Regions from separate parts of the Marinobacter sp. bablab_jr008 genome, predicted to be linked through region 1. Evidence: predicted binding sites of a transcription regulator. Region 1 holds the regulator's gene; each other region holds the start of a gene.
What was found. Region 1 encodes FliA, which starts transcription of late flagellar genes. Its sites were predicted from a motif close to CTAAAGTTTNNNNNNNNNNNGCCGNTAA; they were not measured.
Positions count from the first base shown of each region.

Region 1 (4,178 bases):
TCAGCAACGATTGGCCGAGCGCCTGCAGGAGTTCGGTTTGGGCGCGGAGCTGGCCGGCTCTCTGTCCCGTCGGCACCGGGCCGGGCGTCTGGAGGACGGCTGGAAGCAGTCACTGAAAATGCTGGCGACCGGCGTTCGTACCGGTCGCGAAGACTGGCTTGATGCCGGCGGTATCTATGCCCTGGTCGGGCCAACCGGGTCTGGCAAAACCACCACCATTGGCAAGCTGGCGGCCCGCTACGTCCTTGAGCATGGTCCGGATTCGTTGGCCCTGGTGACCACCGACCGCTATCGTGTGGCCGCTCATGAGCAGCTCTTCGTGTTCGGCCGCATCCTGAATGTGCCCGTGCGTGTGGTGGATGAGAGCCATTCCCTGGATGACATTCTTGATGAGTTATCGGATCGACACCTGGTGCTGATTGACACTGCCGGCCTGACCAGTGCCGACCGCGGTTACCAGGAACAACTGGCGGAGTTGGCTCGCAGCGATCACAATATCCGTACACATCTGGTGGTCTCCGCCACCAGTCAGCCTCGTATCATGAAATCCGTGTGGCATTGCTATAAGATGGCAAACCTTGCAGGCTGCATCATGACCAAGATTGATGAGGCCCTGACCCTGGGCGAAGCGCTCGGGTTCGTTATGGAGACCAGCTTACCGGTGGCCTGGTACACCGATGGCCAGAAGATACCGGAAGATCTCCAGAGGGCGGAGGCCATTCCGTTAGTGCGCCTGGGCGTAGAACGGCTTAAGGCCGTGCAGAGCGCACAGACAGTCGCCGAAGGTGCCTGAGCCTCGTTGGCGACCAGAATAAAACACCGGCACGCGTGCCCGTACAAGAACGTAGTAAGAGACTGATAACAGTATGAGCAGACCACATCCGGTTCAGGTGATTGCGGTTTCCGGCGGCAAGGGCGGTGTCGGCAAGAGCAATGTTTCGGTCAATCTCGGTATCGCCCTGGCCCAGAAGGGGCGCCGGGTTGTCTTGCTGGACGCGGATCTCGGGCTCGCCAACATCGATGTGTTGCTCGGCATTACCGCCAATCGAAATCTTCAAGACGTACTCAGCGGCGATTGTGATCTGAAAGACGTGCTGGTGAATGGCCCTGGTGGTATCAAGATTGTACCGGCTTCCTCCGGCACCCAGCGTATGACCCAGCTCAGCGCCATGGAACATGCCGGCCTGATCAACGCTTTCAGTGAGCTGGGCGACCAGATTGACGTTCTGATTGTGGATACCGCCGCAGGTATTTCTGAATCGGTGGTCAGCTTCCTCAGGGCCTCGCAGGAACTTCTGCTGGTGGTCTGCGACGAACCTACTTCCATTACCGATGCGTACGCGTTGATCAAGCTGATGAACCGGGATTATGGCACCAACCGCTTCCGTATCCTGGCAAACCAGGTCCGCAATGAGCAGGAAGGCCGCCATCTGTTTGAAAAACTGACCCGGGTCACCGAGCGTTTTCTGGATGTGGCACTACAATATGTAGGTATCGTGCCTTACGACGAGGCCGTCAAGAAAGCCGTCCAAAGACAGAAAGCGGTATTGGATGCCTATCCGAGGGCGAAAGCCTCGCTGGCTATCCGGGCTCTGGCCGAAAAAGTGGACAGTTGGCCTTTGCCGTCCTCTCCCAGGGGGCATCTCGAATTCTTCGTGGAGCGGCTCGTCGAAGTCTGATCTGAATCCAGTCCTACAAGAAAACCGGATACATGACATTGGCGAAACATCTGGGAATTTACCATCAGGCCGGCGCCAGGAGCCCTTCAGCCCTGATTGAAGAGCATGCGCCGCTGGTCAAGAAAATCGCCCTTCATCTCATGGCCCGGCTGCCGCCATCAGTGCAGCTGGAAGACCTTATGCAGGCCGGTATGATTGGCCTGCTGGAGGCCGCGCAGCGCTATTCTTCCGGCAAAGGTGCCACCTTTGAAACCTACGCAGGGATTCGCATCCGCGGTGCCATGGTGGATGAGATCCGCAAGGGCGACTGGGTGCCCCGCTCAGTGCATCGCAACGCCCGGCGAATCGCCAGTGCTATCAAACAAGTGGAAGATCGTACCGGGCGCGAGGCCCAGGATGCCGAAGTAGCTGAAGAGCTTGGCATTGGTCTGGACGAGTATCATGCCTCACTTGCCGACGCGAACAGCGGTAGACTTTTTAGTCTTGATGAGCTCAATGAATCCGGCGAGCTGCCGATAGAAGAAGCAGAAGCGAGTGATAATCCGCTGGACGGTATTGCTTCAGGCGCTTTCCAGCGCAGTCTAGCAGACGCCATTGAGCAGTTGCCTGAGCGTGAAAAACTGGTATTGAGCCTGTATTACCAGGAGGAGCTCAACCTCAAGGAAATCGGTGCGGTGCTTGGGGTCAGTGAGAGCCGGGTAAGCCAGATTCACAGCCAGGCGGCGTTGAGACTTCGCAGCCGGTTGGCCGAGTGGCGGGATGGTGACAACGACTGATCGGCCAGGTGCTGTGTTTCGCTTTCAGCAAGCTGTGTAGCTTTTGGTAAACGATGCTTTACAACGTGCGCAAACACCACACAATAAGCGCTTAAGGTAGCAGCCTGCTAGACTTCCAAAAGGCTGAATGAATTCCGGGTGTTACTGACTGGAGGTCCCATTGGACAAGAACATGAAAATTCTCATTGTGGATGACTTCTCCACAATGCGACGCATCATCAAAAACCTGCTGCGAGATCTCGGCTTCACCAATACGGATGAAGCGGACGATGGCAACACCGCGTTGCCCATGCTCCGAAGCGGCAAGTATGACTTCCTGGTGACTGACTGGAACATGCCCGGCATGTCGGGCTTTGACCTTCTGAAGGCTGTCCGTGCTGATGAAAACCTGAAGAACCTGCCGGTTCTGATGGTAACGGCAGAGGCCAAGCGGGACCAGATCGTGGCTGCGGCTCAGGCCGGGGTGAACGGGTATGTGGTCAAGCCTTTCACGGCAGCCGTGCTGAAGGAAAAGATCGAGAAAATCTTCGAACGAATCCAGTAACCAGAGGTCGGATGGCTCGCCATGAGTGATACCAAACAGAACCATCAGGGCCTTGATCCGGAGGTGGCGGAGAAGCTTCAAAAACAGGCCTCCGACCTGGCCGAGAATGTAAACGCCGGGAATTATGCCAAGGCGATGACCCTGATCAATGAACTGAGCGAGGTTCGCGATCAGAGTCTGTATCGGGAAGTGGGGCGACTGACCCGCAGCCTCCATGAGGCAATCCGGAACTTCCAGATAGACCCGCGTAATGCCGAGCAGAAAGAAGTGCTGTCGAAGATGAGCGACGCTTCTGACCGTCTGGCCTATGTGGTTCAGATGACCAGCCAGGCAGCGAACCGCACCATGGATCTGGTTGAGGAAAGCATGCCGGTGGCTCACGCCATGCGGGATGAAGCGGTTGCCCTGCGGGATGAGTGGCAGCGTCTGCGCCGTCGTGAAATGGAGCCTGCGGAGTTTCGGGAGCTTTATGGTCGCATCGACAAGTTCTTCGCTGGCCTGACGACGGACTCCGACAGTCTGTACCAGAACCTGTCGGAAATCCTGCTGGCTCAGGACTTCCAGGATCTGACCGGCCAGGTTATCCAGAAGGTCACCGCGTTGGTGAAAGAGGTGGAAGACAACCTTCTGGGTCTGGTGGTGATGGCCAGCCACGTGGATCAGCTGACCGGCACGGTGCACCAGATTGAAGAAAAAGAAGAATCGGCCGAAAAAGGGGTAGGGCCCCAGATTAAGGCTGATGAGCGGGAAGATGTAGTTTCGGGGCAGGACGATGTGGACGATCTGCTGTCCAGTCTCGGATTCTGATAATAAAGAGGGTGACGCATGGCGTTAGATGCTGATGAAGAGATCCTGCAGGACTTCCTGGTAGAAGCCGGCGAGATACTCGAAAAGTTGTCGGAGCAGCTGGTGGATCTGGAGCAGCATCCCGATGACAGCGATCTGCTGAACGCCATTTTCCGTGGCTTCCATACCGTGAAAGGGGGCGCAGGCTTCCTTCAGCTGGAGGCACTGGTTAACTGCTGCCACTCTGCAGAGAACGTGTTCGATATTCTCCGGAATCACAAGCGCAAGGTCACTCCGGAACTGATGGACGTGGTTCTGGAGGCGCTGGACAACGTTAACGCCATGTTCGAAGAAGTTCGCAACCGGGAAGAGCCGACGCCCGCGCCGGACGAA
Region 1 is NZ_JACDWW010000054.1:210,974-215,151, reverse strand. Features, by position in the region: gene flhF (flagellar biosynthesis protein FlhF) at 1-793, shown strand, start outside; gene JIF53_RS08290 (MinD/ParA family protein) at 867-1,679, shown strand; gene JIF53_RS08285 (RNA polymerase sigma factor FliA) at 1,712-2,455, shown strand; gene cheY (chemotaxis response regulator CheY) at 2,616-2,999, shown strand; gene JIF53_RS08275 (protein phosphatase CheZ) at 3,021-3,806, shown strand; gene JIF53_RS08270 (chemotaxis protein CheA) at 3,825-4,178, shown strand, end outside.

Region 2 (4,178 bases), on a different contig from region 1:
GCCGATGGCAACCGTATCGCCAAAAATGCCCAGCGAGTGGAAGCCATGGGTATGGCAGATGAGCTGAATTGCCATATCGGCGTTTTGATTGAGACGCTTCCCTCTGGTGACCGTCTGATCGATACCTTCCGGCGCATTCAGCATCACCTGTTTGATCTGGGCGGCGAATTTGCCATCCCGGGCAGCAAGGTGATCAGCGACAATCACATTGAGTGGCTGGAGCAGACTCTGGACGAGTACAACACCGACCTGCCGCCGCTAAAAAACTTCATCCTGCCCGGGGGCTGCCCTGCCGCAGCACAATGTCATCTGGCACGGGCGGTCTGTCGCCGGGCCGAGCGCGTGGTGGTGGCCCTTGGCCACGAGGACTCCATCAATACTGCCTCGCGTCACTACCTGAACCGGTTATCCGATCTGCTGTTTGTCATCGCCCGAGTGCTGGCTCGCCGGGATGGCAGCCAGGAGATTCTCTGGGAGCAAAAAAAACCCGGCCTCTGAGGCCGGATTTTTCACAACAACAACCGCAGATTACACCTTGAATGCTTCCACCAGGCGCTGAAGCGACGCGGTAAGCTCCGACATCTGTCTGGACGAAGCCAGAGTCTCTTCGGCGTTGGAGGCAGTGCTCTGGCCAAATTCGCCAATGCGCTCCACGTTGGCATTCACGTTCCTGGCCACGGCCGACTGTTCCTCCGCCGCCTGGGCAATCTGGTGGCTCATATCCACGATTTCGGAAATGCCCGAGGCGATCCGATCCAGCGCTTCGGTCACTTCACCAGACTTCTGTACCGTCTTCTCCGTGGCATCGTGACTTGAGGTCATGGCAGATACCGCCTCTTTTACACCACCCTGAAGCCGGGAAATCATGCCTTCAATTTCCTCAGTGGACTTGTGGGTACGCTGGGACAATGAGCGAACCTCATCCGCCACCACCGCAAAGCCACGCCCCTGTTCTCCCGCCCTCGCTGCCTCGATGGCCGCGTTCAGCGCCAGCAGGTTGGTCTGCTCGGCAATTGCTTTAATCTCAACCAGAACCTGACTGATATTGTCACTGTCCGCACTCACCCGGTTGATGACATCAACGGCGCCTGCAATCTCCGTAGCCAGCCGGTTAATGGTCGCCACCGTATCGGCCACCACTTCCCGACCCTTCTCGGTATCTTTCTCGGCATTCCCCGCACTATCCGCCACCCGGTGCGCACTCTCGGTAACTTCATTGACCGCTTCCACCATCTGGCCCATGGCCTCGTTGATCTGACCGGTCTCTTCCATCTGTCGGGCCACGGCCTGACTGTTAGCCGATGCGGTGTCATTCACCCGGACCGCCTGCTGATCAACATCTGCTGTTGTAGAGCCCACCGACCGGACAAGCTCAGCAATACGATCGGTCATGTTGTTGAACTCAGAGGTGAGCTCCCCCAGTTCGTCCCGGTTGTTCAACCGGATATGGGTGGTCATATCGCCGGCGGCCACATTTCTTGCAGCTTCGCTGAACCGGTTGATGGCAATCCGCACAGACATAAAGAAGCCCACATAGAGGTAGACCACCACCAGCATCACAGCAATCAGCGCCACCAGAATCAGGGTGCGCTGCCCGGTCTGGCGAGCCAGGCGATCCTCAAGATTACCGGCAACCACATCGAAGATACGATCGCTGAGGGTATCGTAATATCCCATCTGCGCCGATACGGTCTCGTCGAATTCCTGCCAGGGCAGCTCCAGGCGCATAGGCGTAATGACATTCAGGTCCAGCTCATCACGCACTGTCATCAGGCTCTCTTCCGTGCGGGTCAACGCACCGCTCGCACTCTCTGCCAGCTGGGGCGACGCCTCCACAGCAACGGAAAGGGCCGGCGAAAGCAGCGAACTGCGGTTGGTCAACTGATCGTAGATTTCATTCAGGGTTTCGCTGAGTGCATAGCCCACCTGACCTTCCACCAGCGCAAAAATACCGTATGAACGGGCGCCGCCAACAACAGTGCGAGACTCAGGCAACGCAGAACGCACCAGCCCTAACAGCAGCAGGTTTTCCCGGGACGCATCCTGCCCCAACCCGCTGATTTCAATGGTCGCCGGCAGCAAGGCCATCACCTTCTGCACAAATTCCTGGTAGTACTTGAACTGGGGGTCAATGTTGCCCTGATAGTTATCGTTGGCTTTGAGCGTCTCCCATTCTTCCCTTACAGCCAGAATCTGCTCCTGCCAGGAGCCGGAGGTGTCAAAAGAACGCTGTGGTTCGGCGAGATCTGCCAACAGGGCGTCCATACGACTGGCCGCTTCGTTGGCTTTTTCGAGCAGGGGTTGTTCGTCTTTCAGAATGCCAGGGGCCTGATAGTCACGGTAATCCATCGACGCCACCAGCAGGCGTTCCACCTTCTGGAGTTCTGCAAGACCTTCAATGCCGCGGGTCATGGTCTGAACCGACTGGTTGAGCCCGGAAATCACCAACCAGCAAAGCACGATGATAGGGCCAAGAAAGAGAATGCTGATGAGGCTGAATTTGTAAACCATGGGCAGCCGATTCATCAGTGCTACAGCCGGATTGATTATATAGTTCACAGAGCCCTCGCTGCTTCTAACAACTGAATCTTTATTCTTTTGTTTGATTATCGCCCGTTGCCGGAAAAACTTAATCACTATTTAGTGTTATTCTGTAATCCGTTTTTGCTTTCCGGCTAGGCCATGCCTGCGATCACCAGCAATGCAAACGCACATATCCACACCAGCATGCTCCGGTTGAGGAGGTCCCTTATGGCGCTGAGGCTCCGTCCGCCAAAATCGGGCCACTCTTCCGGGTGCAACTCCGAAAAGCGCGCAGGATCAAGTGCATAACCAGTTAACGACCCGTTGGCGGAAATCATGAGCACATCCGCGGTCTTTTTCCCGAATCCCGGGAATACCTTGCGTATTTCCCGGGACCAGCCGGCCAGGTCACCGGCGAGTCCGAATGTGCATGACAGCAAGCGGGAAGGAATCCAGCCGATAAGCCGGGCCGCCCGCTGATAGCGTTCCCGCGCGGCCGCCTGCGGCCATTGGCCCGCCAGAGCTACAAGCCCGCGAGCCAGAAAAGCCAGCGCTATGCCGCCGACGGCGTACCAGAAAACCACCAGGAAGAAACGCTCGAAAACCGAGACCATCAGCGCCCGCGACACCGACAGGTGCATGGCTTCTGGCGATAGCGCCGCTCCTCTTTCGGAGGCGGGCAGGCGCTCTTGAACATGGTGCCAGGCAGCCTGCATATCTCCGCGCCGCCAGGCATCGGAATAGGCTCGCAGCACCTTGCGCCAGCCCGGCGCTCCCATCAGTACCACCATCAGCACCAGTTCAAGCGGATACAGGGCATAGCGGTAGCCCGCCTCACTGGACAGCGCCCACGCGCCAGCGAGCGCCAGAGAAGGTAACACAACCAGCAGCGCCCCTCTCCAGACTGACCGCTCCTGACCCGCTTCTACCCGGCCCCAACGATGAAACCAGCGACGCCAGATCTCATCGCTGGCCAGGTGGTCGGCGCGGTCCAGCCTGCGGCGAATCACGTACGCAATCAGAAAAACAACCAACGACATCAGGCCATCTCCTCGTTCGACAGCAGTGCCCGGAAGCGAGACCACTCAAACGCGGGCCCTGGATCGGTTTTTCGGCCCGGAGCAATATCACTGTGGCCGGCAATGCGACCCGGCGTGATTTCCGGCCAGGCTGTCATTGCCAGGAGCGCCAGACGCGCCAGCGCACGGTACTGATCATCGGTATAGGGAACGTCATCCGCACCTTCGAGCTCGATACCAATGGAGTAGTCGTTGCACTCCTCCTTACCCTGAAAACTGGAACGGCCAGCATGCCATGCCCTGTCCAGACAGCTGACAAACTGAATAACGGAACCATCCCGGCGAATCAACGCGTGTGCAGACACCTTCAGCTCTGCGATCGTTTCAAAATAGGGGTGGACAGCAGTATCCAGACAGTTACAGAAAAAATTCTCGATGTGCGGGCCGCCAAACTGTTCCGGCGGCAGGCTGATGTTGTGAACCACCAGCAGTGAGATAGAGGAACCGTCCGGGCGGGGACCAAAATTGGGCGACGGACACCAGCGCACGCCGGGGAACCGGCCACTGGAACGCAAAAGTGCTGCCGCATCTTTCAGGGAGTGTGGGTGATGATCGTTCTGGATACTAGACAACGTG
Region 2 is NZ_JACDWW010000037.1:63,681-67,858, reverse strand. Features, by position in the region: gene JIF53_RS02410 (cob(I)yrinic acid a,c-diamide adenosyltransferase) at 1-498, shown strand, start outside; gene JIF53_RS02405 (methyl-accepting chemotaxis protein) at 529-2,559, opposite strand; gene JIF53_RS02400 (histidine kinase) at 2,676-3,563, opposite strand; gene ampD (1,6-anhydro-N-acetylmuramyl-L-alanine amidase AmpD) at 3,563-4,174, opposite strand.
Region 2: the regulator FliA is predicted to act here: its motif matches at 2,607-2,634, upstream of JIF53_RS02405 (methyl-accepting chemotaxis protein).

Region 3 (4,178 bases), on a different contig from region 1:
CATGAAGCTTACGCTGTCAGCAACGCCACTGGTCTGGGCACTCTGGACCGCGTTGGTTTCCGCAATGCCCGAGATCGCCCGGAAGAGCTTGTCGACCATGTGATGCAGTTCGGCATTGTCATCCGACGCCGCCCGGGCCTGAGCCAGACGGGCCTCCATCTCTGCCATGCCTTCTTCCATTGTGGTTACGGCGCGCTGAGTTTCTTCCCGCACCCGATACAGACGCTCATCAATTTCCGTCGTGGCCTGGGCTGTCCGACTGGCCAGTTGCCGGACCTCATCGGCGACGACTGCAAATCCCCGCCCTGCCTCACCAGCCCGAGCCGCTTCTATGGCTGCATTGAGCGCTAGAAGATTGGTCTGGGCAGCAATGTCGTTAATCATTTCTGCCGCCTTGCCGATCTCGTCCGTGCGTTCACTCGCGGCGCGAATACCCTCGGCCGAACGCACGATAACGTCGCGAATGCTCTCGGTTTCACGGCTGACACGGGCAAACTGATCTTTGGCACGAGCCACCACATCTTCCATGCTAACTCGCATTTCCTGCGCTGTGGTCGAGGCATTTTCGATTTCGTTCTGCTGCAGATCAGCGCCCTTCAGCATCTGCTCTATGTCGTGTACCACCTGCTGAATCTTTTCATCCGCCTGGCGGTTCTGACCCACAAGGTGTTCACTGGCGGAGCGGGATTCACCCGCAAGACTGATGACCTGACCCACCATGCCGTCGAGGGTATCCAGAAAGCTGTTCATCCAGCGCGCGAGATCCCCGCTCTCATCCCGCTTGGTCTTGCCGACATCGAGACGCTGGCGCAGATTCCCGCCTCCTTCGGCAATGTTTCGTATGACATCCGCGAGTGATGACAGGCTATCTGCCAATGGCTTGGCGGAACTTGCCCGGAAGATGACAAGACCCAGGAGCGCAACCATCGCGTTCACGGAGGCTTCCAGCCACAGGGGAGCACCGCTTGCCGAAACCGCTACGTTGGCTGCCCAGATAAGCGCCATAAGGACCCCGAGCCGCGCTGTCAGTCGATAGCTGACCGAACGTTTCCGATACACCTCCTCCAGGTCGCCTTCACACATCATGCCCCAACGATCAGGAGACCCGGGTAACTGGAAGGTCACGCCTTTGCCAATCACCGGTATGTGGCGATAGTCGGAATAGCCGGGGTACTTAACGTAGAGGTTTTCACCGCGGGCCATGGTTTCGCGTACCCCCGGGTGCAACTGCCCCGTAGCCGGGTCGGTGAAACGTATTTCGAACTCGGTGTGTTCCCGAATCCGTACTGTACCGAAGCCCGTACGGATTCCGTCTTTGAGGTTGTCACCGTGACTGAAGGTGGCGTCTTCAAACCGCGAGCGCGACAAGGCAACTCCCGGTCTGATCGACGGATCAAACTGACTGTCGATCATGAAAATGTAGTTGTCGCCGGACTCTTCAAAAATGTGCCCGGCTTCGCGCTGAATCAGGTCACTCATGACATCGTTCGGAACCCGGGCACAGACTGCCGCTGCCTGATTGCCAGCGAGAGCGACCGGCTGGTAGAACATCAGCGTGACATCGTCATGAAACCTGGAGGTTGTGGCACCAAGCTGCAAGGTGACCGGATCACTGTAGGGCCCGTGGAGAAACCGCTCTCTCACCCCTCGTTGCACGGCCGCGGGCATGAGACCTGCGGCTCCGGTTCTGCCGGTCACCGTCGAGGCGACAACAGAGCCATCTTCTTTCACAACGAAAAGCTCGGAAATTTCCCGGAGGCGCGTAACGGCCGAATCCAGTACCTCTGAAATGCTATCGTGTTCGCTACCCTCAAGTCGTGCCGCAAGCCCCTCAAGGAAGGCCCACTTGCCATTTGCCCAGTTAATCAGCGCTTCGCGACGGGTTTTCGCGATGCTCTCGAATATCTCTTCATTCGTTGCATATTGCTGGCGGTTCAAAAAACAGGACCATCCCATCCGCAACTTACCTGTGGCCCCAAACCAGGGCAACCAACCCCGCTCATCGGATGAAAGGTTCATGGAATCACTGCGTAAAGTCATAGCGCGCCTTCCTCAATCGGTACTGCATGCCTGCACTACAACGAGGTGGTGCAAACATACCTGCTTTCAGAAGGAAGCTAAGCAAAGAGCGGGCCTGAACCGGCGGACCGGTCAAAACCTGAAGGGAAGTAGCAACTGCCGGATTCAAACGATGAGAGAGGCGCACCATCGGGGTGCGCCATCAAAAATATGCACTAAAGAAGGGCGAGGCGCCCCTGGGCTCAGCGGGTCTTCAGATTCTCCAGAAACTCAGCCATTTCTGCTTGCATGTCGACAACACGTTGCCGCCATTCCGCCTTGTAGGCCGCAAACTCCTCGCTCAATTCGCCCAATTGCAGCTGGGCTTCGGCGGCGGTCGCGGTGCTCTCCGCAAGCGTCTTCAAGTTGACTTCAGACAACTGCTCCCGCTGGTCTTCAAGCCTGATTACCGTTTCGTTCAAGGTACGTCTGTCCTGCGGCGTTGCAGATGGGGTAGATTTAAGCGCTTCCCGCAGGGATTCAGACAGCTCTTCCAGATGCTGGCTCAGCTGGTCACCGTACTCTTCAGGCAACGCCGACATATCTTCATTCATACTCTGGGCCTGTTGCTGCAACTCCCGCCCCAGCCTCTCAAGCTCTACCGCCATCTCATCGGATTGATTTGCCCAGCGACTCTTGAGATCTTCACCCAGTTTTTCCAGCTGCCCAACAAGACTTCCCCAAACCGGGCCCTGTTTCAGGGCATCGCCGGTGCGATAATAATCCACCAGCCAGTCGTCACCTTTACGTACCAGATAGGTTAAGGACTCCGTGGCTTCGTTCTGGCCCTCCAGACCACTCAGGGTGGTGGTTACCCGGGCCAGATTGTCATCAATGACCACACGCCCCCACTCAATGCTCACGTTCTGCCATTGCTGTTCAAAACCATCGAATGCCGCTTCATCGACCAGGGTTGAATAATCTGCGGCCGCTTCAGCATCCTCTTCAAGTACAGCTTGCCAAAACGCTTCCGATACTTCCTGGGGCGATTCCGGGCGACTGCACCCTGTCGCCATGAGTACGGAAAACACCAGAAAAGGAAAAAGTACATATTTCATTAATCAACCTCATCGATCGCTCGGGAACAGTGACCCAGATTTTACATCAGGTGAAGGACCGCATTAGCGACGATTGCCCATCGTTAAGATATCGTCGTACTCCCACACTCTCACCACTGCACCGCCCGAAGTGATTCCGCTAATGGTCTCGAGCTCGTTGACCATGGCCGACGCTACGGCTTCCGCTTCAATCGCCCGATATTTTCTCAGTGGCCCGATCAACGCCCGATTCGCAACCGGCATGACGGCCACACCAAGAGCCTCGGCCGTTCGAGCCTCCTTGCGCTGCCCCAGCAACAGGCTCGGGTGGTAGATCGCAAGATAAGGAAATTTCAGCGCCCGGACATTTTCCTCAAGCTCTCCTTTGACTCGATTGTAGAAAACCGGGGATTGCGAAGATGCTCCGATGGCCGACATCAGAATCAATGCCCGTGCACCGGCGTTACGGGCCATCTGAGCTGCCTTCAATGCATAGTCATGATCGACCTTGCGAAAGGCTTCTCTGGAGCCTGCCTTTTTCAGGGTTGTTCCAAGACAACAGATCAGGACATCCACCTGGAAAGCGTCAGGCTGAGCCTCCATCGCATCAAAATCCATGAAGCGCTGCTCCAGTTTCGAATTTTCCACGACCATCGGCCGGCGAACCGGAGCGATCACAGTCGATATCTCCGGCTGCTCGAGGAGCTTCTCCACCACCATGCCTCCGGTCAGGCCGGTAGCGCCTAAAACCATCACCTTCATTCGGTGTCTCCCTGTGTTCATCGCTTCTGATTGGTTGCCGGATTGCGTAGGATGATACTCGTAAACACCCGAATCCGAGCTCTCAACACGTGCCACTATGCTGAAATTATCCAATGCCGTCGAACTGGCAGACTGGGAAATCCAGATTACGCAGATACGATCCCAGGGGGCCGGCGGTCAGAATGTGAATAAGGTTGCCTCTGCCGTACACCTCCGGTTCGACATCCTGCATTCCACCCTGCCGCCGTTTTACAAAGAACGTTTGATGGCATTGTCCGACCAGCGCATCAGTAAAGACGGCGTGATTGTGATCAAGGGGCA
Region 3 is NZ_JACDWW010000059.1:320,941-325,118, forward strand. Features, by position in the region: gene JIF53_RS10090 (methyl-accepting chemotaxis protein) at 1-2,040, opposite strand, end outside; gene JIF53_RS10095 (hypothetical protein) at 2,262-3,116, opposite strand; gene JIF53_RS10100 (NAD(P)H-binding protein) at 3,180-3,857, opposite strand; gene arfB (alternative ribosome rescue aminoacyl-tRNA hydrolase ArfB) at 3,955-4,178, shown strand, end outside.
Region 3: the regulator FliA is predicted to act here: its motif matches at 2,137-2,164, upstream of JIF53_RS10090 (methyl-accepting chemotaxis protein).